4 regions of the Paenibacillus sp. J22R56 genome follow, and region 4 is predicted to be linked to each of the others. Evidence: riboswitches for the same ligand, from Rfam matches in the RefSeq annotation. Region 4 holds a riboswitch; each other region holds the start of a gene.
The links. A riboswitch is a leader RNA that binds a small molecule or an ion and turns the genes downstream of it on or off. The one in region 4 is predicted to bind cyclic di-AMP.

Region 1: linked by a shared signal. The riboswitch ahead of AC0YNT_RS09420 (hypothetical protein) and the one ahead of AC0YNT_RS01985 (TrkH family potassium uptake protein) in region 4 are both predicted to bind cyclic di-AMP.
Region 2: linked by a shared signal. The riboswitch ahead of AC0YNT_RS28825 (ubiquitin-like domain-containing protein) and the one ahead of AC0YNT_RS01985 (TrkH family potassium uptake protein) in region 4 are both predicted to bind cyclic di-AMP.
Region 3: linked by a shared signal. The riboswitch ahead of AC0YNT_RS29715 (C40 family peptidase) and the one ahead of AC0YNT_RS01985 (TrkH family potassium uptake protein) in region 4 are both predicted to bind cyclic di-AMP.

What each region holds. Positions count from the first base shown of each region.
Region 1 is NZ_JBWDNV010000003.1:320,104-327,483, forward strand. It holds gene kdpB (potassium-transporting ATPase subunit KdpB) at 1-1,731, opposite strand, end outside; gene kdpA (potassium-transporting ATPase subunit KdpA) at 1,757-3,436, opposite strand; gene kdpF (K(+)-transporting ATPase subunit F) at 3,464-3,541, opposite strand; gene AC0YNT_RS09420 (hypothetical protein) at 3,728-4,147, opposite strand; cyclic di-AMP (ydaO/yuaA leader) riboswitch at 4,265-4,443, opposite strand; cyclic di-AMP (ydaO/yuaA leader) riboswitch at 4,566-4,759, opposite strand; gene rlmN (dual-specificity RNA methyltransferase RlmN) at 5,491-6,561, shown strand; gene AC0YNT_RS09430 (lysoplasmalogenase) at 6,733-7,380, opposite strand, start outside.
Region 2 is NZ_JBWDNV010000015.1:8,153-15,532, forward strand. It holds gene rsmI (16S rRNA (cytidine(1402)-2'-O)-methyltransferase) at 1-321, shown strand, start outside; gene AC0YNT_RS28810 (AbrB/MazE/SpoVT family DNA-binding domain-containing protein) at 444-698, opposite strand; gene AC0YNT_RS28815 (HD domain-containing protein) at 972-2,267, shown strand; gene AC0YNT_RS28820 (TatD family hydrolase) at 2,299-3,072, shown strand; cyclic di-AMP (ydaO/yuaA leader) riboswitch at 3,256-3,465, shown strand; gene AC0YNT_RS28825 (ubiquitin-like domain-containing protein) at 3,706-4,842, shown strand; gene rnmV (ribonuclease M5) at 4,990-5,535, shown strand; gene rsmA (16S rRNA (adenine(1518)-N(6)/adenine(1519)-N(6))-dimethyltransferase RsmA) at 5,543-6,436, shown strand; gene yabG (sporulation peptidase YabG) at 7,337-7,380, shown strand, end outside.
Region 3 is NZ_JBWDNV010000017.1:26,159-33,538, forward strand. It holds gene AC0YNT_RS29700 (EAL domain-containing protein) at 1-520, shown strand, start outside; gene AC0YNT_RS29705 (GNAT family N-acetyltransferase) at 526-1,044, opposite strand; gene AC0YNT_RS29710 (MFS transporter) at 1,148-2,365, shown strand; gene AC0YNT_RS29715 (C40 family peptidase) at 2,493-2,960, opposite strand; cyclic di-AMP (ydaO/yuaA leader) riboswitch at 2,966-3,122, opposite strand; gene AC0YNT_RS29720 (hypothetical protein) at 3,433-4,254, opposite strand; gene AC0YNT_RS29725 (M1 family metallopeptidase) at 4,305-6,311, opposite strand; gene AC0YNT_RS29730 (YwhD family protein) at 6,416-6,940, shown strand; gene AC0YNT_RS29735 (RNA polymerase sigma factor) at 7,002-7,380, shown strand, end outside.
Region 4 is NZ_JBWDNV010000001.1:471,771-479,150, reverse strand. It holds gene AC0YNT_RS02000 (hypothetical protein) at 1-203, opposite strand, end outside; gene AC0YNT_RS01995 (hypothetical protein) at 308-802, opposite strand; gene AC0YNT_RS01990 (CPBP family intramembrane glutamic endopeptidase) at 955-2,550, opposite strand; cyclic di-AMP (ydaO/yuaA leader) riboswitch at 2,801-2,961, shown strand; gene AC0YNT_RS01985 (TrkH family potassium uptake protein) at 3,034-4,374, shown strand; gene AC0YNT_RS01980 (potassium channel family protein) at 4,392-5,054, shown strand; gene AC0YNT_RS01975 (LysR family transcriptional regulator) at 5,434-6,309, opposite strand; gene AC0YNT_RS01970 (succinate dehydrogenase cytochrome b558 subunit) at 6,556-7,227, shown strand; gene sdhA (succinate dehydrogenase flavoprotein subunit) at 7,255-7,380, shown strand, end outside.

The DNA of each region.
Region 1 (7,380 bases), on a different contig from region 4:
CGCAATACTGAATGTTGTAAGAGCGCCGCGGGTCATTAGCAGCTGCTTGCCGATAGCCACAACCTCGATAATCTTCGACGGGTCGGAATCCAGATCGATCATATTCGCAGCTTCCTTCGCTGCGATTGTACCGCTGTTCATCGCAAGCCCAACATCGGCCTGGGCAAGAGCAGGGGCATCATTCGTCCCGTCTCCCGTCATCGCAACAAGACTGCCTGCAGCCTGCTCTCTTTTGATCAGCGCGATTTTATCCTCAGGGCGGCTCTCCGCCACAAAGTCATCCACGCCTGCTTCACGGGCAATCGTTGCTGCCGTCAGAGGATTATCGCCAGTACACATGATGGTCTTGATGCCCATCCGGCGGAGCTCAGCGAATCTCTCCTGCATGCCTGGTTTAACGGTATCCTTCAAATAAATAATACCTAGAATCCGGTTATCAACGGAAACAGCAAGTGGTGTTCCGCCAAGGACAGCAACAGCTTCACCGGTGGAATCGAGATCGGCTGGGATCGTACCCCCTAGAGACGATACCCATTTCTTAACGGCATCAACGGCGCCTTTACGTACTTTTCTTCCATCTGGCAAATCGGTACCGCTCATACGAGTTTCTGCTGTAAAAGGAATGAAGGAAGCCTGCTCAATCTGCTCTGTTGGGTAGGAGAGCTGCTTGGTCTTCATCAGCTCTAATACAGAGCGTCCTTCCGGCGTCTCGTCTTTGGCGGAGCTGAGTGCTGCCCACTCGCCAAGCTCTTGTACGGTTGATCCCTTAACAGGAAGGAAATCGCTGGCCATCCGGTTCCCGAATGTAATCGTACCGGTTTTATCCAGAATCATTGTGTTAATATCGCCGGCTGCTTCAACGGCTTTGCCTGACATCGCCAATACATTAAACTGCGTTACGCGATCCATACCGGCGATCCCGATGGCTGACAGCAGACCGCCAATCGTGGTCGGAATGAGACAGACGAGCAGGGCGATCAGCACGGGCACATCCAGCTCTACACCAACATATTTGGCGATAGGGGCCAGGGTAACGACAACGATCAAGAAGATAAGCGTAAGGCTTGTAAGCAGGGTGTTCAGAGCCAGTTCGTTTGGCGTCTTTTGCCGCTTTGCGCCTTCAACAAGTGAGATCATACGATCAATAAACGATTCGCCGGGATCACTCATAATGCGAACCTTGATCTGGTCGCTGACGACACGTGTACCGCCGGTAACGGAGCTGAAGTCACCGCCAGCTTCTTTAATAACAGGAGCCGATTCACCGGTAATGGCGGATTCATCAACAGAAGCAAGGCCTTCAATGACTTCGCCATCGCCCGGAATCATCTCGCCTTGTGAGACGATAACAATATCGCCTTTCCGAAGCTCGGTAGATACGACTTGTTTTACACTATTGCCGACCATTTTGTTAGCCGTAATGTCCTGTTTGCTCTTCTTAAGCGAATCGGCCTGCGCTTTACCGCGCCCTTCGGCCAATGCTTCTGCGAAATTCGCGAAGAGTACCGTGAATAACAGGATAAGAAACACCGTCAGATTGAAGCCTACCCGATCTTCTGTTCCGAAATAGCCGGGCAGCAATGTCATAAGCAGTACGACAAGTGTACCGACCTCAACGACGAACATGACGGGGTTTTTCATCATTGTTAGTGGATTTAATTTGATAAAGCTGTCCTTGACCGCACGGCTTAAAATAGCGGAGTCCAGCATAGATTTACGTTTCGTAGTCACCTTTTACTCACCTCATCCTTATCCGTTAGCGAAGCGTCAGATACTCTGCAATTGGTCCAAGAACAACGGCAGGCAGGAACGTCAGCGCTCCAATAATTAATACGGTTCCTACAAGAATCCCTGTAAACAGCACGTTATCTGTCCGGAATGTACCCGATGTCTCTGGCACAGGCTGCTTACGGACCAGTGAACCGGCTACGGCAAGCATGGCAATCATCGAGATATATCGTCCAAACAGCATGACCAGTCCGGTTGTAATATTCCAGAAAGGTGTATTATCGGCTAATCCCTCAAAGCCGGAGCCGTTATTTGCTGCTGATGAGGTGTACTCATACAGCACCTGTGAGATGCCGTGGAAGCCTGCGTTGCTAATTGAGCCTTGGCCTAGGTCGGTAAGGAAAGCGATAGCGGTCGGCACCAGGATAATAAAGGGATGGGCGAGTATGGCGATCGCGATGAGCTTCATCTCACGCGGCTCGATTTTCCGTCCAAGAAACTCCGGCGTACGTCCAACCATAAGTCCGGCGATAAATACTCCGAGTATGGCGTACATCAGCATGTTAATGAGACCAACACCCTTACCGCCAAACACGACGTTAAGCATCATCTCGGCAAGCGGTACGAGTCCGCCAATTGGTGTCAGCGTATCGTGCATGTTGTTTACCGTACCGGTTGTCGCTGCTGTTGTGACTGCTGTAAACAGAGCGGATTGTGCGATACCAAAGCGTACCTCTTTACCTTCCATACTGCCTTGTGAGGCATCCACACCAAGATTGTTCAGTGCTGGATTGCCATGCAGCTCAGCGGTATAGACCGTTGCCAGAAAGACAAGGAACAAGGTCATCATCGCGGAAAATATAACCCAGCCCTGCTTACGGTTTTTCGCGAATCGTCCGAATACATAAGGCAGCGATGCAGGAAGCGCCCACATCGATAAAATTTCGATGACATTCGTCAGTGGGTTTGGATTCTCGAATGGATGAGCCGAGTTGACTCCGAAGAAACCGCCGCCGTTGGTACCTAAATGCTTGATTGATTCTAGGGATGCCACAGGTCCGATCGCGATATTTTGCGTGGCTCCTTCTAGTGTTGTTGCGGTTATGTTCGGATCAAACGTCTGTGGCACATGCAAAGCCACCAGTACCAGCGTGACAAGCACAGCCAGCGGCAGAAAGATCCGGGTATGCGACTTCACGAAATCCTCGAAGAAGTTACCGATTGTTGTGCCTTTGCTCGTCAGACCACGGATAAATGCAATCGCAACCGAGAAGCCTGTAGCCGCTGATGTGAACATCATCATCATAATGACGGCCATTTGAGAGAAGTAAGAAAGCCCGGTCTCCCCGCTGTAATGCTGCAAGTTCGTATTCGTGATGAAGCTGATGACGGTATTAAAGGACAAGGTCTGTTCCATACCGCCGATGTTATTCGGATTGCCAGGGAGCCCGCCTTGAAAGCGCAGGATCACATAGCTGATGGCAACTAATACGATATTGGTTAGAAGAAAGCTAAGCGCGTATTTTTTCCAGGTCATGCCTGCTCGCGATTTTAAGCCGATCACGCTGTAAATGATTCGTTCAGACCACCCGAATACTCGGTCGGTTCGGTTTGGCTCATTCGAGTAGACGTGATAAACGTACGAGCCAAGTGGCTTGACGAGCAGAACAAGCACGCCAATCACAATAAGAAGCTGTAAAATATCCATATTGACCTCCCGCGATCGTTTAAGGGACTAAAATTTTTCTGGATTAATGAGGGCGTACACTAAATAGAGAAAGATAAGTAAGGCCAGACAGAGTGTGATTATCATCGTTTCTCCTCCTCCTGAATGGAGCGGTCACACCATTGCATAAATCCGGCGAAGAGTACGAATACAGCTGCCAGAAGCAGCACCATATAGATATCCTGCATAAATCTACTCTCCTTATTAAGAATTGGTACACAAATGGCTTATTTTAGCCAATTGAGCAATTATTGCTTCGTAAGCATGGAATTTTTAAACGTTTTGGCTGTTTGCCATGAAATCATTTGATATGAGAAAAGAAGTCTCACCACTGCTGGAATGAACCACATAATTCGCACCCATTCCTTTATAGATCAGTCGCGGGTTTGTGCTGTCGGTAATGACACAGATCGATTTCGACGTCCAGCTTCGGCAGATCTGAATGTAGCGGCAGCAAAGGTTCAAGCTTCTCTCGAATAAGAAAATCCGACCAATCGGAAGCTCCGGCACTCGCCATGTGGCTTCATCATTTGTGCTAATGACAATGATCGTAGTCACATCAAGTGCGAGCATTCTCTCATATTCGGCCTTATTATTTACCATCGTTGCAAATGGGATTCTCCGATGTTGCAATTGTTTAATAAAGTCCTCGCCCTGTACATTTGGTGCAGATACGAGAATATAATCGTTCATCCTATTTCTCTCCTCTTTTATTAGAGGAATCAACGACAAAAAAGCCACGGAAGAGGGACTCTTCACGTGGCTTATAAGCGCAGCAGAAAATAAACCGCACCTATGTTCACGATCATCGTTGCCTCTCTTGTTACGCTTACGAGGTTAGCTGACGGATTCGGGCGTAAGAGTCGCCCTACGCCATAAAGCTCGCTTGAGCCGTTCTGGCGATTCACCCCGTGGATGCTAGCTGCTTGAGCATGCCATCCGATTGGTTCCCCCGTTCCCCTGTGAAGGAGATTAAGCGATAAAGACATTTTCAAATATAATTAGAAAAAGACCGCAGAGGAAAGTCCCCCGCGGCCCCATAAGGTCACAAGAACACATCATCCTCTCTACCTGGAAAATGCCTCCGCAGCTTTAAGCTTGCTGTGCCGTGGCTGACATTTTCTTCGCTTACGAGGTTAGCTGACGGATTCGGACGGTGAGAGTCGCCCTACCAGGTCCAGCTGTGAGCAGCCTTTCCCGGATTCACCCCTGATAAGCAAGACACACCAGCTCTCACACCGATGCAATAGCGCCTATCGTTTGGTTCCCCCGTTTCCCATGACGGAAACTCAGCGAATAAAGCATACATTTCATTTGCTGAATCGTATGTTACGCCTGACTAAGGTTAATGTAAATGAAACATAGAGGCGGCATATTGTCTAATTCTCACAATGAGATTGGTTAGAGCGTTTACATCGCAGACGAACTCTAGAATGCTCTTTATCAGTCTCTGTATCTCTTGATTGCGATAAATGTGCACCGAAACTTTGCTTGAAAATGAATGAAGAAGGGAGAAAAGGTGGTTCCAGCATTTTTCAAAGGGTCCAGTCCAGGTAAGGATATTCCTCTCAAGCACGATGTACGAGGTTAAGGTCCCTTAGGGACTCTAACTAGCGCGATGAGTGGTTAAACGACGAGGTTAAGGTCCCTTGAGGACCTTAATGCAGCGGATGGAGCGTCAAACGGGGGAAAACTAGCTGGATTTTGAAGAGTTAAGGTCCCTAAGGGGCCTTAACTGATGTTCGATAACTGAATAAAGTAGACTTAAGATCCATTGGGGACCTTATCACGGCGAATGAAGCGATAAAGTGAGGGGAACTAGCCGGTTTGCGGCAGCAATAAGACCCTCGCAGGGTCTTATTCGAAGGTTCTGCTGGAGATAAATAGTAATAAGACCCTCCGGGGGTCTTATTCGAATAGTGCTGTTGCGGGCTTCTGTCAATTGGCGGGAATCGCCCCTTGTTTTCGTCCGACAATTTTGGGACAATAGGAGTCAGTATGCGGTTTAGGCCGCGTTTGTGAAAAGAGGATAAATAATGAGTACACCTTCCATATATGGATTTACATTAGAGCAATTAATCGCATGGCTGGGCGAGCACGGACATAAAAAATCCCGGGCCTCGCTGGTATGGGACTATCTATACCGGAAGCGGGTTACGAGTTTTGCTGATATGACGGAGCTCCATTCGGACTGCGTGAAGCTGCTCGAGGAGAACTTCGCGATTCAGACACTCGCTGAGCATACGAAGCAGGTGTCGAAGGACGGTACCGTGAAGCTGCTGCTTAAGCTCGATGACGGCAACTTAATTGAGACGGTCATGATGCGGCATAAATTCGGCTTATCTGTCTGTGTGACGACGCAGGTTGGCTGCAACATCGGCTGCAGCTTCTGCGCGAGCGGCTTGCTTAAGAAGAGCCGAGATCTGACAAGCGGTGAGATTACGGAACAGATTATGAAGATTCAGCTTCATCTTGATGAAGCAGGTCAAGGCGAGAAGGTCAGCCACATCGTTGTGATGGGTATCGGCGAACCGTTTGATAACTTCACACACCTTAATAACTTCCTGACAACAGTGAAGGATCACAAAGGTCTTGCGATTGGCCCGCGCCATATTACCGTATCGACCAGCGGACTCGCGGATAAAATCAGAGAGTTTGCTGATAAGGACCAAGGCGTCAATCTTGCCGTATCGCTGCATGCACCAAATAATGAGCTGCGTACGCGGATCATGAAGATTAACAAGGCCATTCCAATCGAGAAGCTGATGCAGGCGATTGATTATTACCTCGAGAAGACGAACCGCCGGATTACGCTTGAATATATTTTGCTGAAGGATGTTAACGATCATCGTGAGCATGCACTTGAGCTTGCCGAGCTGGTGGGTGACCGCCGCCGTTCGCTCGTGAATGTGAACCTGATTCCTTACAATCCGGTTGATGAGCACAGCCAATACCAGCGCAGTGAGAACGACTCCATCAAAGGCTTCTACGACACGCTCAAGAAGCAAGGGGTTAGCGTTAGCGTCCGTCTGGAGCATGGCGCCGATATCGATGCGGCTTGCGGCCAGCTGCGTAGTAAGCAGATGAACAAGGAAAAAGTCGGATAACGCAGCTATAAAAGAAGCCATGATCAGAGGATCATGGCTTTTTGCTTCAAATATAAGAAAGTATAAATTTACTCTATACTACGCTTATATTTCACCCGCGAAACGATGCTGCTCCTCTTAAAAGAATTTCAACATGCTCTTTGTGGCAATTCTTACTTCGAAAGCATAGACCTAAGGACGGTGCAGCCGTTTACGCTTAGGAACAGTGCGGGTCTTATGACCAATACAGGCTGCTATGCAGAACTGCGCGGCATAATAGGTCGTCATAATGATCACATCGGAGCTCGCAACCTCCGAGATGAACTTATTCCAGGCTAGTACGGAGTCCGAGGCCATAAACAGCAATGCGCCAGCTATCGCCCATTTGTTGCCGGACATTATGGCCGACCAGCTCATTAAGGAAATTGCTGTTACATAAACAAGGACAGGTCCTTTCAGACCGCCATCTCCTGATTTAGTGAGCGCATCAAGTAACTCATAACCCATATAAACGGCATATGCTCCAATAGGTACGATAGCGGTAAGCCGCCATACGGAGAATTGCCATTGCCCGAAGAAGCCGCTCAAATAAAACAAATGTCCGATCAAGAAGGCTGACAGCCCAACAATGAAATTGTCGAGAGTGACATCGCCGATGACGCAGAAGATTAGGCCGATGAGCAGGATGTGCTGAAACCGCTTACCATTATCGCCAGGCTGCAAGTAGGCATAAACGATGATAAGGAGCATCGGTATACTTTTGAAAATTAGCTTGACGGCATGCGGTTCTGAAGGAATGATAAAAATGTAAAGCAAGCCCATAAGCAAAATGAGTGCTGG
Region 2 (7,380 bases), on a different contig from region 4:
CATTGGGGCGATCGGCGGATCGCAATGGTTAGAGAGCTGACGAAGCGGCATGAGGAAGCAGCACGTGGTACGATATCGGAATGTATGGCTTGGTTAGAAGAGCATCCACCTCTAGGTGAATATTGCCTTATTATAGAAGGGGCCGCTTCTGGAGCAAGAGAAGCAGGAGAGAACGGGGAAGCATGGTGGACATCGTTAGAGCTTGAAGATCATGTCGCTCATTATGAGAATCAGGGAATAGATCGTAAAGAAGCGATAAAAAAAGCGGCACTAGACCGTGGCCTGCCAAAGCGGGATGTTTATAACGCAGTAAACCGATAGTTTACTGCGTTATAAACGCAAAAAAAGACCTTCCTGGCCGGGTTCTAGCACAGGAAGGCATCAAGGAATATAAAAAGGTTAGAATTAACAAGTTGATGTATTTCTATTATAACCTATTTTTCTTATTTTGTCACAGGAGTAGGCATTTCAGATAAACAAATATGGCAAACAATTTTGCCTTTGAAATAAGAAACGTTTTCTGCATTGCCACAGAAGATACAAGCAGGCTCGTATTTCTTCAGCATAATACGCTCGCCGTCTACATAAATCTCGAGAGCATCTTTCTCCCCAATACCAAGCGTACGGCGCAATTCAATTGGAATTACAACACGACCTAATTCGTCGACTTTACGAACAATACCAGTAGATTTCATCATAATTTTGTTTCTCCTCTCAGGAAATTACATTTCGTCACTATTCGACATAGTTTTTCTTTTTATGGCTATTATAATACCAACGATTCCCATAATAGTCAACCACAAAAGTCCTTGATAGACCGCGGTTTATGGCAAGTTGACTCTATAGCAAGGTCATATTAATCTTACTATAGAATACATCAGCTTCGACAATTTGGAAACTAATTTACGACACTATTCGACATTCTAGCATAGTTTTGTGTCGAAACCATGAACAAGGAGTTGAAAGGGCGAATGAATCAGCAACTGACCGAAGAGAAAGTATTTAAGGATCCAGTTCATAAATATATTTACGTACAGGATCAGACGATATGGGATTTGATCAATACAAAAGAGTTTCAGAGGCTAAGAAGAATTCGCCAGCTTGGAACCTCTTATTTAACGTTTCATGGTGCCGAATACAGTCGATTCTCCCATTCTCTTGGAGTCTATGAAATAACGAGAAAGATCATTTCACAGTTTGAGCGTAATCATTATCCGGACTGGCCGCAGGAAGAAAGACTTTTGGCCCTATGCGCTGCATTACTGCATGACGTTGGTCATGGACCGTTCTCCCATTCGCTGGAGCAGGTGTTCGATACGCATCATGAGCAGTGGACCTGTGCGATCTTGCTTGAGGATACAGAAGTTAATCGCGTGCTGCGCCAAGTGTCAGATGATTTTCCAGAAAAAGTGGCATCGGTTATCGGCAAGACTTATCCAAATCCGATCGTTGTCAGTCTTATCTCCAGTCAAATGGATGCAGACCGGATGGACTATTTGCTGCGTGATGCTTATTTTACCGGTGTTCATTACGGGAACTTCGACCTGGAGCGAATATTGCGCGTCCTGCGTCCTTTTCAGGGCAAGATGGTTGTGAAAGAAAGCGGCATGCATGCCATTGAGCATTATTTAATGTCCCGCTATCAGATGTATTGGCAAATCTATTTCCATCCGGTTACACGGAGCTCGGAAATCATATTGCGGCAAATTACTCGTCGGGCGAAGGAGCTGTACGAGAGCGGTTATACCTTTGCATGGATGCCGGGACCAATCAACAAGCTTCTAGATGGTACGATTACAGTAAAGGATTATCTGAAGCTGGATGAGGCTTATATGCAGACGATCTTCGCTCAATGGGCGGAGGAAGGAGATTCTCTTCTTGCCGAGCTATGCGACCGGTTCCTCAATCGCCGATTGTACAAATACATTACGCTTAGTGATCCAGGAGACTCTTTATTAGAAGAAGCAGCTCAGCAGTTTATCTCAATTGGTCTTAATCCGGATTATCATATGGAAATTGATTTTCCATTTGACCAACCTTACGACATATATCGCCCTGATGCGAAAAAAGGCGGGAAAGAGGATAAAGCGCCGATTCTGCTCTTAAATGACGATAACAGCTTAAGCGAAATATCGGTGAAATCCGACATTATTCGTTCCATCAGCGGCCTGCATCAAGGGCAGTACCATATTTATTATCCGATCGAGCCACTCCTTGCTGCGGCTCATCAATTAAGTGCTGAAGTAAGGGAGCTTTTCAAAATTTAAAGGCTTTATATAGAAGGAGAATGCAGCAAAGATGATATCTTTATTCGACACACACACCCATCTGGACGCTTCACAATTCGACGGCGACCGCACAGAAGTTATCGAACGAGCACGTGCAGCCGGTGTCGACCTTATGCTCAACATTGGCTTTAACCGAGAGACAATCCCGACCACCATCGAGCTTGCAGAAAAGTATGATTTTATCTATGCGGCAGTTGGCTGGCATCCAGTAGACAGCATCTATATGGAACCGGGGGATCTGGAATGGATCGAGCAGCTTTGCTCTCATCCAAAGGTTGTTGCGATCGGAGAAATTGGACTTGATTACCACTGGGATACGTCACCAAAGGATGTTCAGCACCGTGTATTTCGGGAGCAAATCCGCCTCGCTCGGAAGCTGGGTAAGCCAATTGTCATTCATAATCGGGATGCTCATGAGGACATCGTTTGTATTTTGAGGGAAGAAAAAGCGTCTGAAGTTGGAGGGGTCATGCATTGCTATTCCGGCAGCTGGGAAACGGCAAAATTATGCCTCGATATGAACTTCTATATTTCCTTCGGAGGACCTGTCACTTTCAAAAATGCGAGGGTGCCAAAAGAGGTGCTTGCACAGGTTCCACTTGACCGTATATTAATCGAAACCGACGCTCCATATTTGGCTCCTCATCCGTTCAGAGGGAAGCGAAATGAGAGCTCATATGTGTCTTTAGTCGCAGACATGGCAGCTGAGATAACAGGAAAATCTAAGGAGGAAATTGCATTTATTACAAGCACAAACGGTAAAAAATGTTTTGGTATTGTTTAAAAACGGACTAAAACCACTGAAATAAAGACTATAGCGGCGATAAAACTCTTTTTAATTGGCGGAATCGGCTTTATTTGCCTTCAGAATGCTAAAATTTCGTTAAAATCGTCTTTTAACGCGTCTTTACAATTGTGTGGTCAGGAAGGTATCATTTTTCTCAGAGCTTTAACTTTTGTATTGGATTTCCAGTTTACGCTTAATCTCCGAATCGGAGAGCGGGGGAACCAACGTCGGCAGATGCAGGGCTAAGAAAGCAAGTTAGCATCATGCGGCGCATTGAATTCTTCAGGGGTGAATTTTGCGGCGATTGCCATGAGCATTCGAACCGTGGATAGGGCAGCTCTCTCGTCCGAACCCGTCAGCTAACCTCGTAAGCGTCTATAGAGAGCGATCAACCTCGTGTATTTACCTTTTCCTGAATGTTTGACTACCCAGGAAGCCACGATCAGATCCTCTGTCGAAGGCTTCTTTTTATTTTCGATTTATACGGAAATAGTCTTTCGTAGAGGTAGATCCAGGAGGTGTGAGGAAGTAACACTGGAGCGTGCTCGTCACGCCAATATACTTAATAGTCACGTCAATGTATCATGCGTAACAGATTGGCGGCGGGGCTATGAAGGAGGACCGATTGAAGTGGGAATGATCCAAGTTAGGGAGACCCATGGGAAGCGATCATCCAGCATGACTTTCGCAATGCGATGGAAGCATGAAAATTTGCGTTTAATTGTTCTGAGTGCAATTATCTCAATCGCTATGACTTTCATGTTTTTGGTGTTGTTGTACGGATCGGCTGATAAAAGCGTATCCGTAGTAGTGAATGGACAAGAGACCGTTGTGAAAACAAAACAATGGATCCTGCAACGCCTACTGGATGAACAAGCTATTACGGTAGGGCCACATGATGAGGTGTCGTCACCTCTAAATGCGTCCATCAAAGACGGAGATCGCATTGAAATTAAACAAGCGTTTCCGGTTACTGTAAAAGCAGATGGCAAGACATCGACGGTGTACACGACAGAGAAAACAGTACAGGCGGCGATCGGGAAATTAAATATTCCTGTTCGCGATCAAGATAGGGTTAACCCATCTCTAGACACGGCCGTTTCGAAGGCGATGACAGTTACCGTTACTCGCGTCGATACAAAAGTGTCGGAAACAGAACGGACTTTGCCGTTCTCGATCGTGAAGAAACAAGATCCAACCCTTGATAAAGGGAAGGAGAAGCTGGTGCAATCCGGCAAGAATGGCCTTGTGATTGAACGCGTGGAGAAGAAGTATGAGAATGGTGTTCTTGTCTCCTCCAAGCTGGTCGACAAGGTTGTGCAGACACATACGGTCAGCCAGGTCGTAGCTATTGGCGCGAAGAAGGATGTACATACACTCTCAAGCAATGCGAGCACGGCCTCGTATTCGAAGAGCGGAGTCACCTTTAAAGCCAAGAAGATTCTGAAGAACGTAACCTTAACCGCTTATTCAGCGGGAGTGGAGTCTACGGGTAAATCTGAAAATCATCCTGGGTACGGCATTACCGCTTCCGGCGCGAAAGTGAAGGAAGGCCGCACGATCGCGGTTGATCCGGATGTTATTCCAATCGGCTGGTGGGTATACATCGAAGGCATTGGCTTCCGCAGGGCGGAGGATACAGGCAGTGCAGTCAATGGGAACAAGATTGACGTTTATTTTGACAGCACCAGCTATGCAAACAAGTTTGGCCGGAAAAAGGGCTATACCGTGTACGTACTTGGACCCAATAAGCCATCCGCAAGCTAATTGCTTCATGCTATTATTTCGATGATAAATATGCCATTATAAGAAGAGGCGCTGCCTCTTCTTTTTGTGTGTATAGGTGTGGAGCGGTTACATTCTTACTGACGCAAAAAGATGAGCGAAAGTTGCTGGAGAAAGGAATGTTCGCTTGTGATTAAGGAAATTATTGTGGTGGAAGGCAAAGATGATACAGTCGCTGTAAAGCGGGCTGTTGAAGCAGATACGATTGAGACAAATGGCTCTGCCATCGGCGAGGATGTGCTTAAGCGCATTGAACTGGCCATGGAACGAAGAGGCGTTATTATATTCACAGACCCTGATCATGCTGGTGAGAGAATTCGCAAAATTGTAGCTCGGCGGGTACCCGGCTGCAAGCATGCTTTTTTGCCACAGGAGAAGGCTATGTACAAGGGTGATATCGGCATTGAGAACGCCAGTCCTGAAGCCATTCGTCAGGCGCTCTCCGAGCTTCGAACAGAGGAGCCTGCTGGTGTAGGCGATATTACGTGGGAGGACCTGATGGAAGCGGGCCTTATTGTTCATCCGGATGCGGCGAATCGTCGTCTTCAGATGGGGAAGCTGCTTGGGATCGGGTATGCGAACGGCAAACAGTTTTTCAAGCGTTGTACAAGCTTCCGAATCTCCCGAGAAGAGTTTGCAGAGGCATTGCGTACAATGGAACAGGGACAGGAGTGATCGGAGCATGAGCGGAAACGATATGAAGGCGATTGAAGTTGCAACGCCAAAGCGCACGAAAGAAATTATTGCGAAGTATGGGTTCCAATTCAAAAAAAGCTTGGGACAGAACTTTCTGATCGACCAAAATATTTTGCATAAGATTGTGAGTGCAGCTGGACTCGACAAGACAAAAGGCGCTTTGGAGATTGGACCAGGTATCGGTGCGCTGACTCAACATCTGGCTGCTGAAGCGGGTAAGGTAACGGCGATTGAGATCGACAACCGCCTCATTCCGATCCTGGGAGATATTCTGGCGGACGAAGAGCATGTGCAGGTTGTGCATGGTGATGTGCTTAAGTTGGATCTGAAAAAGCTGTTCGAGGAGCACTTCGCGGATGTGAGCGGCGTCAGCGTAGTTGCAAATCTGCCATATTACGTGACTACACCGATTCTGATGAAGCTGCTGGAAGAGCGTCTGCCGCTCGAGAACATCGTCGTCATGATTCAGAAGGAAGTAGCTGAGCGGATGGCGGCTAAGCCAGGTGGCAAGGAATACGGCAGCTTGAGCGTAGCCGTGCAGTACTACTGCGAGCCGTCACTTGTGTGCATCGTGCCGCACACGGTGTTTATTCCACAGCCGAATGTAGATTCAGCTGTGATTAAGCTGGCGGTGCGCGAGAAGCCGCCAGTGGATGTTGAGGACGAGGCGCATTACTTCCGCATCGTTCAGGCGAGCTTCGCCCAGCGCCGCAAAACGCTGGCGAATAATCTTACGGCGTTCGTAGGCAAGGAACGCCGTGAAGAGATGACGCAGCTGCTGCATAGCTGCGATATTGACCCTATTCGTCGAGGAGAGACTTTGTCCCTCGACGAATTCGCCCGCATCAGCCGCGCCTTTTTGGCAGCGGGCTGGCGCTAGTATACTCGGCCTCACGTTAGGCCGAGCCCTGTAGAGTCGGCGGCGAGCCATATCGCCGCCGGCTTTTTATTTGGCTGCTCGCAGCCGCTGCTTTACGCCCGCCATCATACCTCCGCAAACGCCCCATCGCACCACCCGACCTGCTCGTAATGCGCATAAACCTACTTAACGTCTGCGAACACCTACCGCACCCCCAACCACCGCTGTAGCACGGAATTCTCTCCTGTTGCCATCTTAGGGGAGCACAATATTCTAGGCGTGGTGGCGCGTCCGTCTGGGCAAGAAGATGGGCTGAGAACAAATAAGAAGGTGATTGGATGCTACAGCCGGAGGGACGACTGGAGGGCGATATGCAATCGATTAAGTGCTAATGATACTGCGGCTGAGTGACTAGGTGTTTAATAGGTCTCTGATGCAGCGTATCCGCAGTTTGTTCGTAGGTGCGGCTCAGCCGCTCTTAGAACATCCTTAGCGCCTTTTAGTGGCGCACAATTGCCTCTGCGCTGTATTAACGGTGCAGAGGCAATTGTGCGCGGGTGCAGTCCACGCGCAAGCACAAAGGCTGGCGCATTCAATGCCAGCCTTAATCGACGCCGTGCTGAGTGAAGCAGCAGGGCAGACCTCTGTCTCCCACAAGGAATGCGGGAGACAATTGGGCATCGCAGGCTACCCGCAAGAGGGTAAGGGGTATCTCCCTTAAGGAGCGGAGCGTCCGCCTTTGCCCTTACTTTGCTACCTAAGAAACATACGTTCAGAGCAAAGTAAGGGCAACAGCGGCCGTAGGGAGATACCCCGTCCCTCAGTGCGGCAGCCGAAGCTCTGCTTTTAATAGCCAAACCCAATTTTCTCCGCACATTCCGCCCCCTCCACCCATACGATAGACGAAGAGGTGATTTACCCATGAAGCAAGGGGACCTGGTCGTCCGCAAATCGTATGGCGGTGA
Region 3 (7,380 bases), on a different contig from region 4:
TGCAAAGGCAGAGCCGGATTTCGAGCAGCCGTTTCGGTTTGCTTCTTTATTAGAAGAAGAGCTGGAGGCACATCGGCAGCTGCAGCTCTATTCGGAGAATTATTGGCGGTATTTGTCGGACAGGCTGGCAGGCAGGGTTGACCGGATTGGTCATCTGGAGGAGCTGGAAGAAGAAGATAACGAATGGATCGTCAGACTACTGCAGGAGCTGGACAGTAACTGTATCCGTGTCTACCTGTGCCGAGATGACGGCATTCAAATTTCGTCCAACTATTCCAGAAGGCCAGTTGATGGAAGCTGGCGGCGGGAGGATGAATATTGCGGAGCGAACTGGAGCTGGCGCCCGTATTTTGTTCCCAATGTGGTACAGCTTAGCGAGAAACGTCGTTCTATGGTATCACGAGCCTATACCGACCTCGATTCGAGAGCATGGATCAGAACCGTATCGGTATTGGCTAAACCCGGCATTATTTTATTTGTGGATATGAAAGATCCTGAGCCTGACTATTATCGCTTATAGGGATATTAAGGGGAGGACTGGTACACCATACAATGGAACTCTGCTGGTCCTTCCGGCGTCTGTCTTACATAAGTATCGTCAACAATGAAACCTGCTCGTTCATAGGTTCTAATCGCTCGAACATTCCAGGTTAGCACCTCAAGATCAATACTGTTCTTGGGAGCTCTATGAATGGCTTCAGTGGTAATCAATCGGGTGAAGTCCGTTCCTATACCTCTGCCACATAGGGCAGGGTGCAATCCAAGCCCGAGGCGTGTTACACCAACAATGGGGAAAAATTGTGCAAAACCAATGAGCTCCTGTCTGCGATTCAAGACGGCAGCATATTGCATGCGCCGCAGGACTGGATCGCCGAATTCGATTTCGTCCTGCTGCATGATGTCCCAGGAAGGCCAGTGGTATAGGTCATACGGCGATTCGTATTGCCATTCACAGATTTGTTTGGCATGCTCCATTTCCATTGGCTGGATAGTCATGTCCACCAAGGATCGTTTATAATAAAGCTCATCGGAAAAATTAGTCATTTGTATACCCTCAACATGAATCAATAAGTTTTTTTCCATTATAACATTCACTTATCGACTTCATTCGGATTTGGCTGAAGGATATCTAAGGAGAACTTTTACGATGCGCAAATTAATAGCACTTGGCTGTTTGTCTTATCTCGTCATTGGATTAGCTCATGTCGTGGGCGGCTCGGTCATGGAGCAGATGCTCGATAAGTACGACTTGTCTTATGATGACGGCGGGCAATGGATGATGAATCAGTTTCTTGGTTTTTTGGTGGGTGTCTTGCTCTCTCCATTTATTACGTCAAAGGTTGGCAAAAGAGGGGGAGTACTCCTCTCATTAGGGCTTCTGACCCTTGGTGAAGCAGCCTACAGTCTGACTCCCGATTCGTGGGGGCTGATGCTGTTTATCGCCTTGTTCGCAGGCTTTGGATTTGGGATGACGGAATCCGTTATCGGAGCAATGGTCATTGAATTGGCAGAGGAGAACGGGAAAGCTAATGCGATGACCCAGCTGGAAACGTTCTTTGGTATCGGAGCCTTCTTAATGCCGACCATGGCAAGTATATTGATCAAATATGATATTTGGCAGGTATCCTTCCCAATTCTATCTGCTCTTGCCGGCATAACCTTTATCTTATGGATGACGCTATCATTTGGATCGATAGATGACAAGATTGGTTATCATGGCAGAGCCAACAAGGAACATGTAGAGCGGGAAACCAGTGCACCGCGAACAAAAGGATGGTTTGGTTATAAGAGAGCAGCCCTTCCGTTCTTGCTGCTTTCTGCGTTGTTCTTCGTCATCTATGTTGGGGTGGAGATGAGCTTTTCCAACTATCTGCCGTCTATTATGATTGAGCGGTCCGGCATGACAGAGGCGAGCGCGCCTTCCACGTTAAGCCTATTCTGGGGCACGATGATTCTTGGCCGACTATTCGCTGGACGTCTGGCAGATCGTGTCGGCTACTTCCGATACCTGTTTGTCGCCATTGCAGGAGCCTGTATTATCATTCTTGCGATGGGAGCGGTCGGCCAGTTAAGCGGCATGCTGGTCCTTGTCGGATTAAGTGGATTGTTCTTCTCCGGTGTATTCGGCATTGCACTTGTATTTGCGAATGGACTTATTCCAGGCATGACAGAGCGGACGACCAGCCTGCTTGTTGCTTGCGGCGGGATAGGCGGTGCGATCTTCCCGAAATTGACGGGATGGATGATGGACAGCTATGGTGCAGACCGTACGGTCTGGATTCTCGGAGCGTTTATTATAGCGATGTTTGTCGTCTTGCTTGCGATGCTGGCGTTAGGCAGGCGGCAGGCGACGGCAGTGTCCTAACAACCTAATCCGAATAGCAACAAACAAACAATAAAGCCGCAAGCGGTTTGTCCAGTTGGACAAGCAGCATGCGGCTTTATTGTAGGAATTTTGCCTGCCGCTTCAATTGAAGCGGGCCCGCTCAATTCTATTGTTCGTCGGCATATTTGGTGAAAGTAGTAGGGTCCATGACACGTCGAGCAGTCACATACCGATTTACATAATAGGAGTCGCTGAGATTGCTGATCGTAACGCCCTTGCTGGACGAAGCGTGAGCAAACTGGCCATCTCCTACATAAATGCCGACATGAGATACACCACGACCGTTCGTGTTGAAGAACACGAGATCTCCGGCGATCAGATCACTCTTGGCGATCTTCTTACCTGTTTGTGCTTGCGAAGCGGATGTACGAGGAAGATCAACGCCCATTTTCTCGAATACAAACGAAGAAAAACCAGAGCAGTCGAATCCTTTCGATGATGTTCCGCCTGCAACGTACGGCGTGCCAATTAAATCACTGACAATGCCGTCCATTTTGGAGTCTGCGAAAACGCTTCCAGCTTGGAAAGCCAGCATTAGCGCAAGCCCAAGAATAAGTGCAGTAACCTTTTTCAAAACGGTGAAACTCCTTCCAATGCCGACGAGGTTAGCTGTGGGGTTCGGTTGAAGGATCCCTATGACTTCTCAGGCGCCGATCTTCATAATCGGACGTCGAAGTCAATTCACCCAGAGGTGGTTCCCCCGTTTCCAGTACAAGGAATTTGGCAGTGTAAATTATGTACTTGGTAACTATTCGGTAATTTTCGCTTATCTCCTCCCCAATCTGGCAAATTCTAATAATTCTCATGGAACCTTTTGGCTAATCTAAGCGGAAAAATGGGGATCTTGCGGTTGGCCGCATCTTTATAGGACGCACAGACTAGCAGATTAGCACTATTCCGATTTACTAACTCTTTACTATGTGTTTTTTCTAGCAAATATGTTGATTTATTTGGAGAATGAAAGACAAGCCTTCCCGAAAAAACGCGAAAAACCCGCGCTACGACTAGGTCGCAGGGCGGGCTGCCTCTATAATTATGAGAAAATTTTAAACTTCTTTTGATCTCAAAATGTCGTATTGGGAGGCTAGAGTCCATACTTTCATCAAGGTACGGACAAGATGGTAACCCTGATGGACAATCAGGGCAATGAATCCGGCCCATACAAGAGAAAAGCTTGTGACAAACAATCCAATTCCCGAACCAATAGCCCACATTAAGAGTGATAAGCCGGCGAAAGGCAGCAGATGCTTGATCGCAACACCAAGCGATTGGAAAATGCCGCCGCCTTTCTCACTTGTAGCGCCAAATTGCATGGCGAGGAAGAGGAGATGGAGCAGGATACCCCAAATCAACCAGCCTCCCGCAGCGGGAAGCAGCTGCTGCAGGAGATCTCCGATTGAACGACTGTGAAGTAATGCATCCAGTCCCCTAGGTGCCAGCCACCATGCAGGAGCAAGGGCGAGTAACGTCTCGATCCAGTAAAGCAGCGTTACAGGCTTCCATGCTTTTCGAATGCCCTGAAGGAACTGTGTACCTCCGGATTCTGAGGCATGCTGCAGAGAGTATAACAGTCCTGCGTTAAACAAAGGGGAGAGGAGCATCCTTGCTGCGAATAAGCCGCCAAGCAGCCATAAGTATGGGGTAAGCAAATCCGTCTTCATGATCTGGAATTGAGCTTCACTCATAAATAGCTGAATCGCTGAATTCGCAGGGGAGTGATCCGGGAATCGCTGCAGCAGCGGCGAGACAACCGAATCGATAAACCGGTACAGGAAGAACCCCCACAGCAGCTGGTATAGGAACAGCAGTATGACAATATAGAAGTGCTTGATCGCGAGCCGCCAGCCTTGCATCATATGATTTTTCATTGCAAACCTCCTTAAAAGAATTGTGAAGCAATTCTACTTCGAAAGCATGCCTACCAGCCCAGTAATCCGAGCAGTCCCTGGATAACGTTAGAGGCGCCAAGACTCCAGCGCGTACGTGTAACTTCCGATAAGTCCGCCTTCAAATAATCGTTAATATGTTTGTTGTCGAGCACGTTTGTATGCTGTGGATCAATCGCCACCCATTCAAGCGGGGAGCTATGGACCACTTTGTATTGGATTTGAGAGTCTTCCGGATCCCAAGTCTTCGGAATGGTTGTGCCGTCCTTGAACTTCAGAACTACCGGAATCGGCCCGTTGTAGCCGCCATTACGCTGGATAAGCACCACTGATTCGTACATGGGCGCTCCATCCTGTTCAACGGGTCGTACATTAATAGATTCTACTGAAATGTCTGCCATCTGATTGTTGTAGACATATTGGTCGAAGTAATTGGTCCATTTCTGCTTCGTGACCATTTCGACAACCCGCTGGAAGTCAGCGCTTGAGGGATGCTTGAACTTAAACTTTTGGAAATAAGTGCGCATGATCTTCTGCATCATTTTTTCGCCAACCTGGTTCTCAATGCCGATAAGTACGAGCTTCGCCCGCATATACACATTCTCCGCATAGACGTTATTGCTCGGATAAGCCCAGGAAGGCTGCTTCAGAGGAGCGGGAGCGGTCATGTAGCTGGCTTCCAGAGGCAGATTCGCTTCAACACCATATTCGCTAGCCATCACTTTATCCTCTGCATAAGAAGTGAAGCCTTCATCGAGCCATGCTTCTTCGAATTCATTCGAGGCAACCATACCGTACCAATATTGATGACCAACCTCGTGAATGACCGTTCTCTCAAGGCTGTAGCCAGGATTACTCGTCTCTGCTGCGAAAGCAGTCACAAGCGTTGGATACTCCATCCCTCCGGAGCCATTCGCCCCTTTAGGTGGGACAACAATGGATAGGGTGGAATACGGATACTCGCCATACCATTGTCCATACTTAGAAAGCGCGGATTTAGCCGCATGCATATAACGGTCCTTCAGCTCTGCATGCGCGGGATCGAGATACAGCTTGATCCGGACACCCGGTATACCCGGCCCAGATAAGGTATCTTCAAAGTAGATAAAATCCGGAGAAGCAGACCAGGCAAAGTCATGGACATCATCGGCGTAGAACTGATAGATCGCTTTGCTGTCCTTTTTCTCCACGGCTTTGGTCTGGAAGCCTGTAGCTGCAACAATGTAGGAATCCGGTACTTGAATACGAACGGAGTAAATACCGAAGTCGCTGTAAAACTCGGAGTTGCCATGATACTGGTGAATGTTCCAGCCTTCCGATGTCCGGCCTCTTGTACCCGCTGTCTCATAAACGGCCAGCTTAGGGAACCATTGTCCTGCCATCACATAGTTGCCGGAGTAGCCCATACGGGCGAATACTTCTGGGAGCTTCACTTCAAAGCTCATCTGTAAGGTGACGGACTTGCCTGGCGCTACTGGTGCGGGAAGTTTAAGCTTGGCCAGCGTGAAGTCGTTCGGATTGTTGTCATCTGGTTGTACATAATGCAGCCGTGGAAGCAGGCTTTCCCCTTCCGTCGTTTCCAGTGTCTGCAGCTTCATATAGCCCTGACTGGCTTCTGTTGCCTTGTCCGAGCGCAGCTTGCCGCCAGACTCCTGCATAAACGTGGTTTTGTCCGACATGAAGGCATTCGGATAGAGATGGAAGTATAGCTCGGACACCGTTTTTTTGCCTGGGTTGGTCCAGGTAACGGTCTGCTGTCCGTCTAAGTACCGAATATCATCGCGAAGCGCAACGTTGATATGGTACTCGGTGACCCTTTTGCTAAGAGCCTGCGGCTTAGGCGCTACCTGGTCAGGTTGGGACGAGGCAGGCGGCTTGGCCGATTTTGGTGCAGAATCGGTCGCTGCTTTGGCGGCGGGGGCAAATGCATAAGTATATTGAGATTGCCAAGCGCGGCCGAAGCCCTGCTGGATAGAGAGGCCGAGCAGGACGGCGGTAAGCGTAAACAAGAGCAAACGTTTGACGTAGCGTGGAGACATGATACATTTCCCTCCCGTTGACAAGCATCTACAGCATGTATATGTTTGCTTTTCGCGGATTATTAGCTAAAATGGAATTATTGTACGGGGAAGGTGGAAGAGCTATGACAGAGCAGCAAGGACAGCCGGAACAACCGGAAAAGAAAGAAAAGAAGTCGCTCGCGCTTAACGTAGTGAGCAACAAACAACATAAAGGCTTTGGAGCCGGAACGATAGATTTAAGTGCAGTATCTTGTGTCATCATTGATGGAGGCGTTGCTTATATCGATGACGGCGCGATGCATGCGAAGAGTAAGGTGGAGCGGGGTATCAAGTTCACTCCGAACAAAGAAGACTGCCCGAACGGCCGGAAGTGCTGGATCGTATGGACAGCTGTAGAGCGTAATGAAGCAGGTGCTACTTATTATGCAGGGGCAACAGCTTGTGAGATGTGGGTCGATACAGAAGCACGCCGCGGGTGGAAAATTCTCGCTGACCACGTGAACAAGCTTGATGCGGCAATTAAGCGTAAGTACAAGCTTGAGGAGCTTGATGCAGAAGAGAAAGCGGCTTTCCGTAAGCTCTTGATCGAGCATAACGAAGAATGGTGGAACAACTCGCCGGAATCGCTTAAGGAAGCACTGGCTTAGAAGGAACGTCATAAAACCGGGGGTCGTAAGGCTGGATGCCAAGCGAATCTCCGGTTTTTTTATGGGAAAAAATAATATTTTCGCAGAAGTGCAGGGGAGGGCGGTTAGACCGTCGTCTATTCTATCGGGAAGGGAGGAGAGCGAGATTCAAGACGAACAATGGATCACGGCCATCAAGAACGGCGGTCCTGAGGCGTTTCAATCATTTGTCGACGAATATGGGCCATATCTGTATCGAACCGTGTATGCGGTCATCCGTTCGCCGCATGATGCGGAGGACGTGACGCAAGAAGCGCTGTTGCAAATCTATCGCTCCCTCCCGGAGTTCCGAATGGACGGCCTCAAGACGTGGATTACCCGGATAGCCGTCAATAAGGCGATTGATTGGAAAAGAAGCCGAATGCGAAAGCCTGAAGAGCTAATGGAAAGTATAACTGGGC
Region 4 (7,380 bases):
CTTTGGTTACCAGGGCTTTGGTTACCAGGGCTTTGGTTACCAGGGCTTTGGTTGCCAGGGCTTTGGTTGCCAGGGCTTTGGTTGCCAGGGCTTTGGTTGCCAGGGCTTTGATTACCAGGGCTTTGGTTTCCAGGACTTTGGTTGCCAGGACTTTGGTTGCCACCAGGGCTTTGATTACCACCTGAGCTTTGGTTATTAGGCAATTCTATCACTCCTCATGAACGTAATACTAGAGTATATGAAGGTTGCTAGAGTTACTCTTGTACAGGAGTGGACAAACGGATGAAATAGTCCCTTGACCATCTCATTACAGAGCGATGCTTGTAATTTTGTTAAGTGGAACATAGACAATATAAGGCGTTTTGTAGCTCACTGCAGAGAATGTAGCATTTCCGTTTTGGAAGCCTGCCCATTTTACCCTGTCAAGATCCTTACCGTTATCCAGTGTCACACGATGAATAACTTGTCCGAGCGACAGCTTGCAAAGGATACTGTGCGCATGCTCAGAGTTGCTCTTTCCGCTTGATTTGTCTCCTCGGTTGCTTGGAATCGCTGAATTATCAGAGCAGCCGGATGATTTGTGACCACACTTGCAGCTATTCGATTTGTGTTCACAACATTTGTTTGAGGATTTGTGTTCAAAGCAGCAATTCTTCTTGCCGGAAGATTTGTGCTTGTTACCGCTTGATTTCTTTTTACCAGATGATTTGTGTTTACTGCCGCTCGATTTTTTGCCATTGTCATTGCATTTCTGACTCGAGCTTTGTTTATTACCGCTGTAACCGCTGATTTTTGTTGACAATCCTATCACCTCCATAATGGTTTTAATAGAGTATATTAATGTGAATAGAATTGCTCTTGGACAAACGTTACCCTTTCTATTAAATAGGCTTTTCGGACAGCAAAAGGGATGTATCGTTGAAGGATACATCCCTTTTTAGCTTCTTTACGAGGTCAGGCTCGTATGTGTCTACGGTTATGCCAGAACCTTATAGTCCAGGCGACAATGACCGGAAGAACCATATAGATCAAAGCAGCTGTAATATTTACAGCTCCTCCTACACCAATGAGCTCGAAGCTCATAAGCAAGCTGTCCAGTATAGCATGAGTGAAAACGGCTGTAATAAAGCCATATTTGAGGAAGATCAAGCAAAATACCGTTCCTAGAATAACGAGCTCTACGATCCGAGTATAGAACGGGAAGATCGGGTAGCCGACATGACCAAGCGCCCACATGGTTGTAGGAATAAGGGTGGCCACAAATGTGTTTTTGAACCACTTCTTAAATAAGGCAATCCCGAACAACCGGAATATCGCTTCTTCGGAGATCGCCGCACACCAAGCCATCATTGGCATGAGCCACAGCATATTCGTATTAAATGGCGATTGAGTAGCATCGCTGGTCGCCCATGATCCGGCAAGAAACTCCATTGCAATCATAATAATAGCCTGACAACCCAATATGACAGACGCAAAGAGATAGGATAGTCCTACGCTGCGCCATACATGGTCCCCATAACCCCGCTCGCGGAAGCCTGGCCATAATGGACGTTTTTGCGACCGCCACATTCCGTCACCGGCAACGAGTGCGAAATAAACGGCTAGTCCTACTGGAATAAGCAGGACGACAGTAATGATGATAGTCGCATTCATCTCTGCGTCTGAGCGGATCTGTTCTCCCAAGGAAGCCATAATGCCGTCCAGCACGTTCAAATTGTTATAAATATAGAACACGATGAACACAAAGCTGATAAAAACGCCTCTTTTAAATGTAGTGTGCCGGCGGTACAGAATCGCATAAATAATAGAAAGAACCAGTGATATAAAGCACATATAGGCCAGACTGACGATGGATAAAATACTGCCAATGTCTTTCTGACCATCTACATACGTTATGTAGTTAGCAGGAGCCTGGAAAGCTGGCTTATATCTTGTAATAACCGCTTTATCATCAATCAAGCCTACACCGATAATAAGCTCGAGCGTTGCATCTCCAAGCTTATATCCTGTTGGATGCAGGACAACATCGCCGTCATCATTGATGTACAAGCTCTTTAGTTCTTCTGAACGGAAGCCTTTGGTAATGGCAAAAGCTTTCGCAGCTGTCTGCAGAATCTTTCCATTATCAGTTGGAGAGGCACCAAGCCAATGCCAACCTGTAACACTGCCGCTTGTCATATGAACGTATACAATGGCGTTGCTGCCGTCTTCAAGATCAAGATTAACCTGGAAGGTATCCGTCGGGAACTTGGTGTCATAATGGTCCTCATACGTCTTAAGTAAGTCTTCTTTAGAAAAATAACCGTTTGCCAAACTATCGGTTTGATAAATCGTATGGGACGATACAGCAGCTTCATGAAATTGCTTATTGACGAAGGCTTCTGCTGTCTGGGCTGCTTCACTTTTAGAAATGACCTTTGGGGTTGTTGAGTTGGAGAATAGCTGGTCGCCAGCAATTGGGCCAATTTGTGTAAAGATAAAAATAATTGCACCTGCAACAGCAGCCCACAGGAAACGTCTCCATTCATGGGGAGCGATGGTAGGGATCATACATAACCTCCATTTCGAATTCAGACGATACTTATCTAATGTAACCTTATCATTATTAGCCTGAATTATCCAATAGAGGCGAAAGGAGAGGATGCTAACGGTAAGCTGTGAAATAAGGACTTGCAGCCAGCAAGTGACCATTTGCTCCATGTGATTGACCGTTTTTGAACGAATACCGCTTAATTATCGCCTAAGCCCATTTTGATCGCATCTGTCATTTGGGCGTATAATCGATAACGTCATATTAATTGAATAGCAACAGCCGAATTTCGTCATGAAAACGGGGGAACCAAAACGCTGGCCGGAGCAATCCGTCAGCATGGGGTGAATTTTGAGCATTTTGCTTGAATAGGGCTGCCTTTCCAGGCCCGAATCCGTCAGCTAACCTCGTAGGCTGGGTGGAACAGGACTCATATAGCATTGGGGTTCCCGTGCTTTTTTTTATGCCCAATTTTGGAAATGTCCGATATAAAGGAGTGACACATGTCCCATTATTTCAATATATTGAAATGGCCGCCGCCGCGAATTCTTGTATTTGGCTTTGCCGCCATTATTGTGATAGGTGCCTTTCTGCTCACGATGCCGTTTGCCTCAAGTGACGGTTCGAGACTTCCTTTTATTGATGCACTATTCACAGCAACCTCGGCGACATGTGTAACCGGCTTAATAGTGGTAGATACAGGTACATACTTCTCTACCATCGGCAAAGTAATTATACTTTCCTTAATTCAGATCGGCGGTCTTGGTTTTATGACAATGGCCACGCTTATTGCACTTGTACTGCGCAAGCGGATTTCACTCAAGGAACGGTTGATTTTGCAGGAAGCGATGAATCAGACAAGTATGGAAGGCATTGTTAGATTAATCCGCAGGGTCATTATTTATTCTCTTACAATTGAGCTTGTTGGCGCCATCCTGTTCGCGATTCGCTTTGCCTTCGATATGCCGTTTGGCAAAGCCGTTTGGTTTGGCTTTTTCCATGCGATCTCATTCTTTAACAATGCAGGCTTTGATATATTCGGCAACTTCCGCAGTTTGACGATGTACGCAAGTGATCCGCTCGTTAATCTGGTGTCGATGCTGCTTATTATTTTGGGCGGACTTGGTTTTGTCGTTATGGCAGATTTACTGGAGTACCGTAAAAACAAGCGGCTCTCCCTTCATAGTAAAGTTGTTCTATCCATGACCGGGACTCTAATTGCTGTTGGCGCTATCGTTATCTTTATCTTTGAATTTTCGAATAGCAAGACGCTTGGTTCATTGGATTGGGGAGGTAAAATACTGGCTTCCTTCTTTCAATCGGTTACGCCAAGAACGGCAGGGGCTAATACTTTAGACTATACACAGCTGCGGCAGGCTACAGTTTTCTTCACCATTATTCTGATGTTTATCGGTGCCTCTCCTGGATCAACCGGGGGCGGGATTAAGACGACTACCTTTACGACGATGATTGGTGCGGTTATTGCTATGATCCGAGGCCGGGAAGATATTGTTTTGTTCCATTATCGGCTTGGTAAGGACCGGATCTTTAAGGCACTGACGATTACAATGCTGTCGCTCACGCTGGTTATCTTTGTTACGATGCTGCTGTCGACAACAGAAGATCAGCAGTTTCTAAAAATTTTATTTGAGACAACATCAGCCTTTGGTACGGTCGGCTTAACGGTCGGCATTACTCCGGAGCTGACGGATTTCGGCAAGATAGTTATCGCGTTAACTATGTTCGCAGGCAGGCTTGGACCGCTTACGCTTGCGTATGCGCTTGGACCAAAATCAGAGAAAGAGCTGTACAGGTATCCGGAAGGCAAAATTACGATTGGATAGGGGAATAGAAAGAAAGAATGAAAAACAATCAGTTTGTGATCGTAGGGCTTGGGCGATTTGGCTCCAGTCTCGGAAGAGAGCTTATCAAATTAGGCTATGAGGTGCTCGGAATCGACCGGGATGAGGAAGCTGTCCAAGAAATGAGCAATGTGCTGACTTATACGGTGTCTGCGGATTGCACGGATGAGGAAACTTTACGATCATTAGGCGTTCGTAATTTTGACTGCGGGGTTGTCGCGATTGGCGATGATATTCAGGCCAGTATTCTGACGACTATTTTACTGAAGGATCTTGGCGTGAAGCGGGTTGTCGCCAAAGCGATGAGTGAGCTGCATGGACGTGTACTCGAGAAAATCGGAGTCGACCGCGTCGTTTATCCGGAGCGGGACATGGGTATCCGGGTGGCTCATCAGCTTGTAAGTCCAAATCTGCTTGATTATATCGAGCTGTCGAAGGAATATACAATTGCTGAGCTTTCGGTTCCGAATTGCCTGAATAACAAATCTCTGAATGATTTGAATCTGCGTGCCAGATTCGGCTGCAGCATCGTTGCGATTAATAAGCCTACCGGTATTATAATAGCTCCTACAGCGACGGATGTTGTGACTGAAAAAGACGTGATGGTTGTCATCGGGACAAACGAGCAGATTGAACAGTTTGAAGAAACGATTATCAGGTGATGATAAGGATAGTGGGCGCAGTTAGCGTTCTCTGTCCTTTTTTATTCCGACTGTCGCTGGTCGCTGGGGATGGGATGGACGGGGATGAATGGGGCGGGATGGCTCTGGTGGGACGGGGGATCTCTTACGGCCGCTGTTGTCCTTCCTTTGCTCTGAATTGGTTTACATAGGTGTAGCAAAGGAAGGACAAAGGCGAACGCTCCGCTCCTTCAGAGATACCCCTTACCCACCGAGCCCCGCACCCAACCATGCCCCGTCCCTCCATCCCCCCTGCGCGGGAATGTAAAGAAGGACAGTGAAGGGCGCGCTAAAAAGCGCGGACAACACTGTCCTCCCCTGCGGGGAAGAGAGAAGGACAAGACAAAGAAGCAAAACCAGATTACTGGCCGAGCTCAGCAATCCACCTGCGGACAGCAGGGTGGAGATCGGAAGGGTCGTTGTGGATCAGGCAAGTTGTTCGCTTGGTTTCTTCTAGCTCACGGATAGGGACGACGATGAGTTCGTTGTCGGCTAGCAGTTGCTTGCGCATATAAGATTGCGGGAGCAGAGTAGCCGCGCGGCAAGTATGAAGAAGACGGACAATTGCTTCGAAGGAGTCAATCTCCATACGGACATCAGGCTGAAGATGGTATTTGGCGAATACTTCGTCTGTCAGCCTGCGGTACCACGTTCCTTTGGAGAATAGAATCATGGGTAGTCCGTTCAAATCTTCAATTGTAAGCTCCTGACTGGTAATGGAAACACTAGTTGGAATGACGAGCAGCAAGTGATCATCGAATAGTGGAACACAATGAAGCTGGGAATCCTCAATCATCGAAGCGATGATCGCGATATCTGCTTTATTGTCCCGGACTAGACTAACGATCTCATGTGTTTTGCCGGTTACCGCTTTGATGTCAAATTCCGGATGACTGGCGTTTAGCGTCTTAATGAAATCGGGTAATGTAGTCTGAAGGGTTGTAAGACTGGCCCCAATAGTAATGGAAGTCCGCCCTGCAGCCGTATATTCGGAAACGGAATCCATATAACGGCGATGCAGCCTGCGCAGGTTCACTGCATATTCGTACGTCAACTGACCAACTCGTGTCAGTTCAAGCCGTTTACCAACCCGCTCGAACAGCTTGGCTCCAATCTCCTCCTCCAGTTTGGCAATTTTGCGAGATAGGGCTGGCTGAGACAAATTTAGAAGGGCTGCCGCTTTATTCATGCTGGAATGTTCAACAATTGCTGCGAACATATTGAATTCTTCGATCATTATCGTCACTCCGGTCGCTTATGCGAAATTGTTATAATAAATTATAATAAATATGCAATTCCATTATAAGTCCAAAAGGAGTAGGATTAAAGGGGTAGCTTTAGAGGAAAGTCTTCACAATGACGTGGAGTGAATCTTTTCACACCTGGTGTCGACTTTTGTTGACGGACGTAAGTACCGGGGGTAAAATGTAGAATGGTTTGTCAACAGTAAAATGTGATGGAGTACTGGAAAGGAGAAGTATTAATGAACGGAAATTCGTACTACTGGCGCAAGCTGCACTCTCTTCTAGGGGTGATTCCGCTCGGTGGGTTTATCATCGTGCATGCGCTCGCCAATTTTCAGGCGTATGAACGTGGGCCGGAAGGCTTCACTAAGGCAGTAAGCTTCATTAATGATCTGCCTATTGTAACGCTGCTCGAAATTTTCGGTATTTACCTGCCGATCTTGTTCCACGGTATTTATGGCCTATACATGGCTTATCAGTCGAACCTCAACTCGGGACGGTTCCAATACGGCCGCAACTGGGCGTTCACGATGCAGCGTATTACGGGGGTTATTACCTTCATCTTTATCTTCTGGCATGTGTTTGAAACTCGTGTGCAAGTCGCACTGGGCAATGTGACACATGAAGAGCTTGGCTCGACGATGCATGATATCGCAACAAGCCCTGCTTTGTTTATCTTGTATCTCATTGGTATTCTGGCTGCGGTATTCCACTTCAGCAATGGCCTTTGGGCATTCCTTGTTAGCTGGGGGATTACAGTATCGCCGAAGGCACAAAAAGTTTCGGCGAACATTTGCATGGTCATCTTTGTACTGGTATCTGCGCTGTTCATTCTGTCCCTTATCGCTTTCACAGGTGACGAGTTCAAAGAAGCAGCAAGTGCCGCATTGGCATTGACCAATATCGGTTAGTAGTATTTAGACAAGGAGCGAAACGTTATGGCTAAAAATAAAATTATCGTCGTTGGTGGCGGACTTGCCGGCCTTATGGCAACCGTAAAAGCGGCGGAAGCGGGCGTGCATGTGGATTTATTCTCCGTCGTGCCGGTTAAACGTTCCCATTCC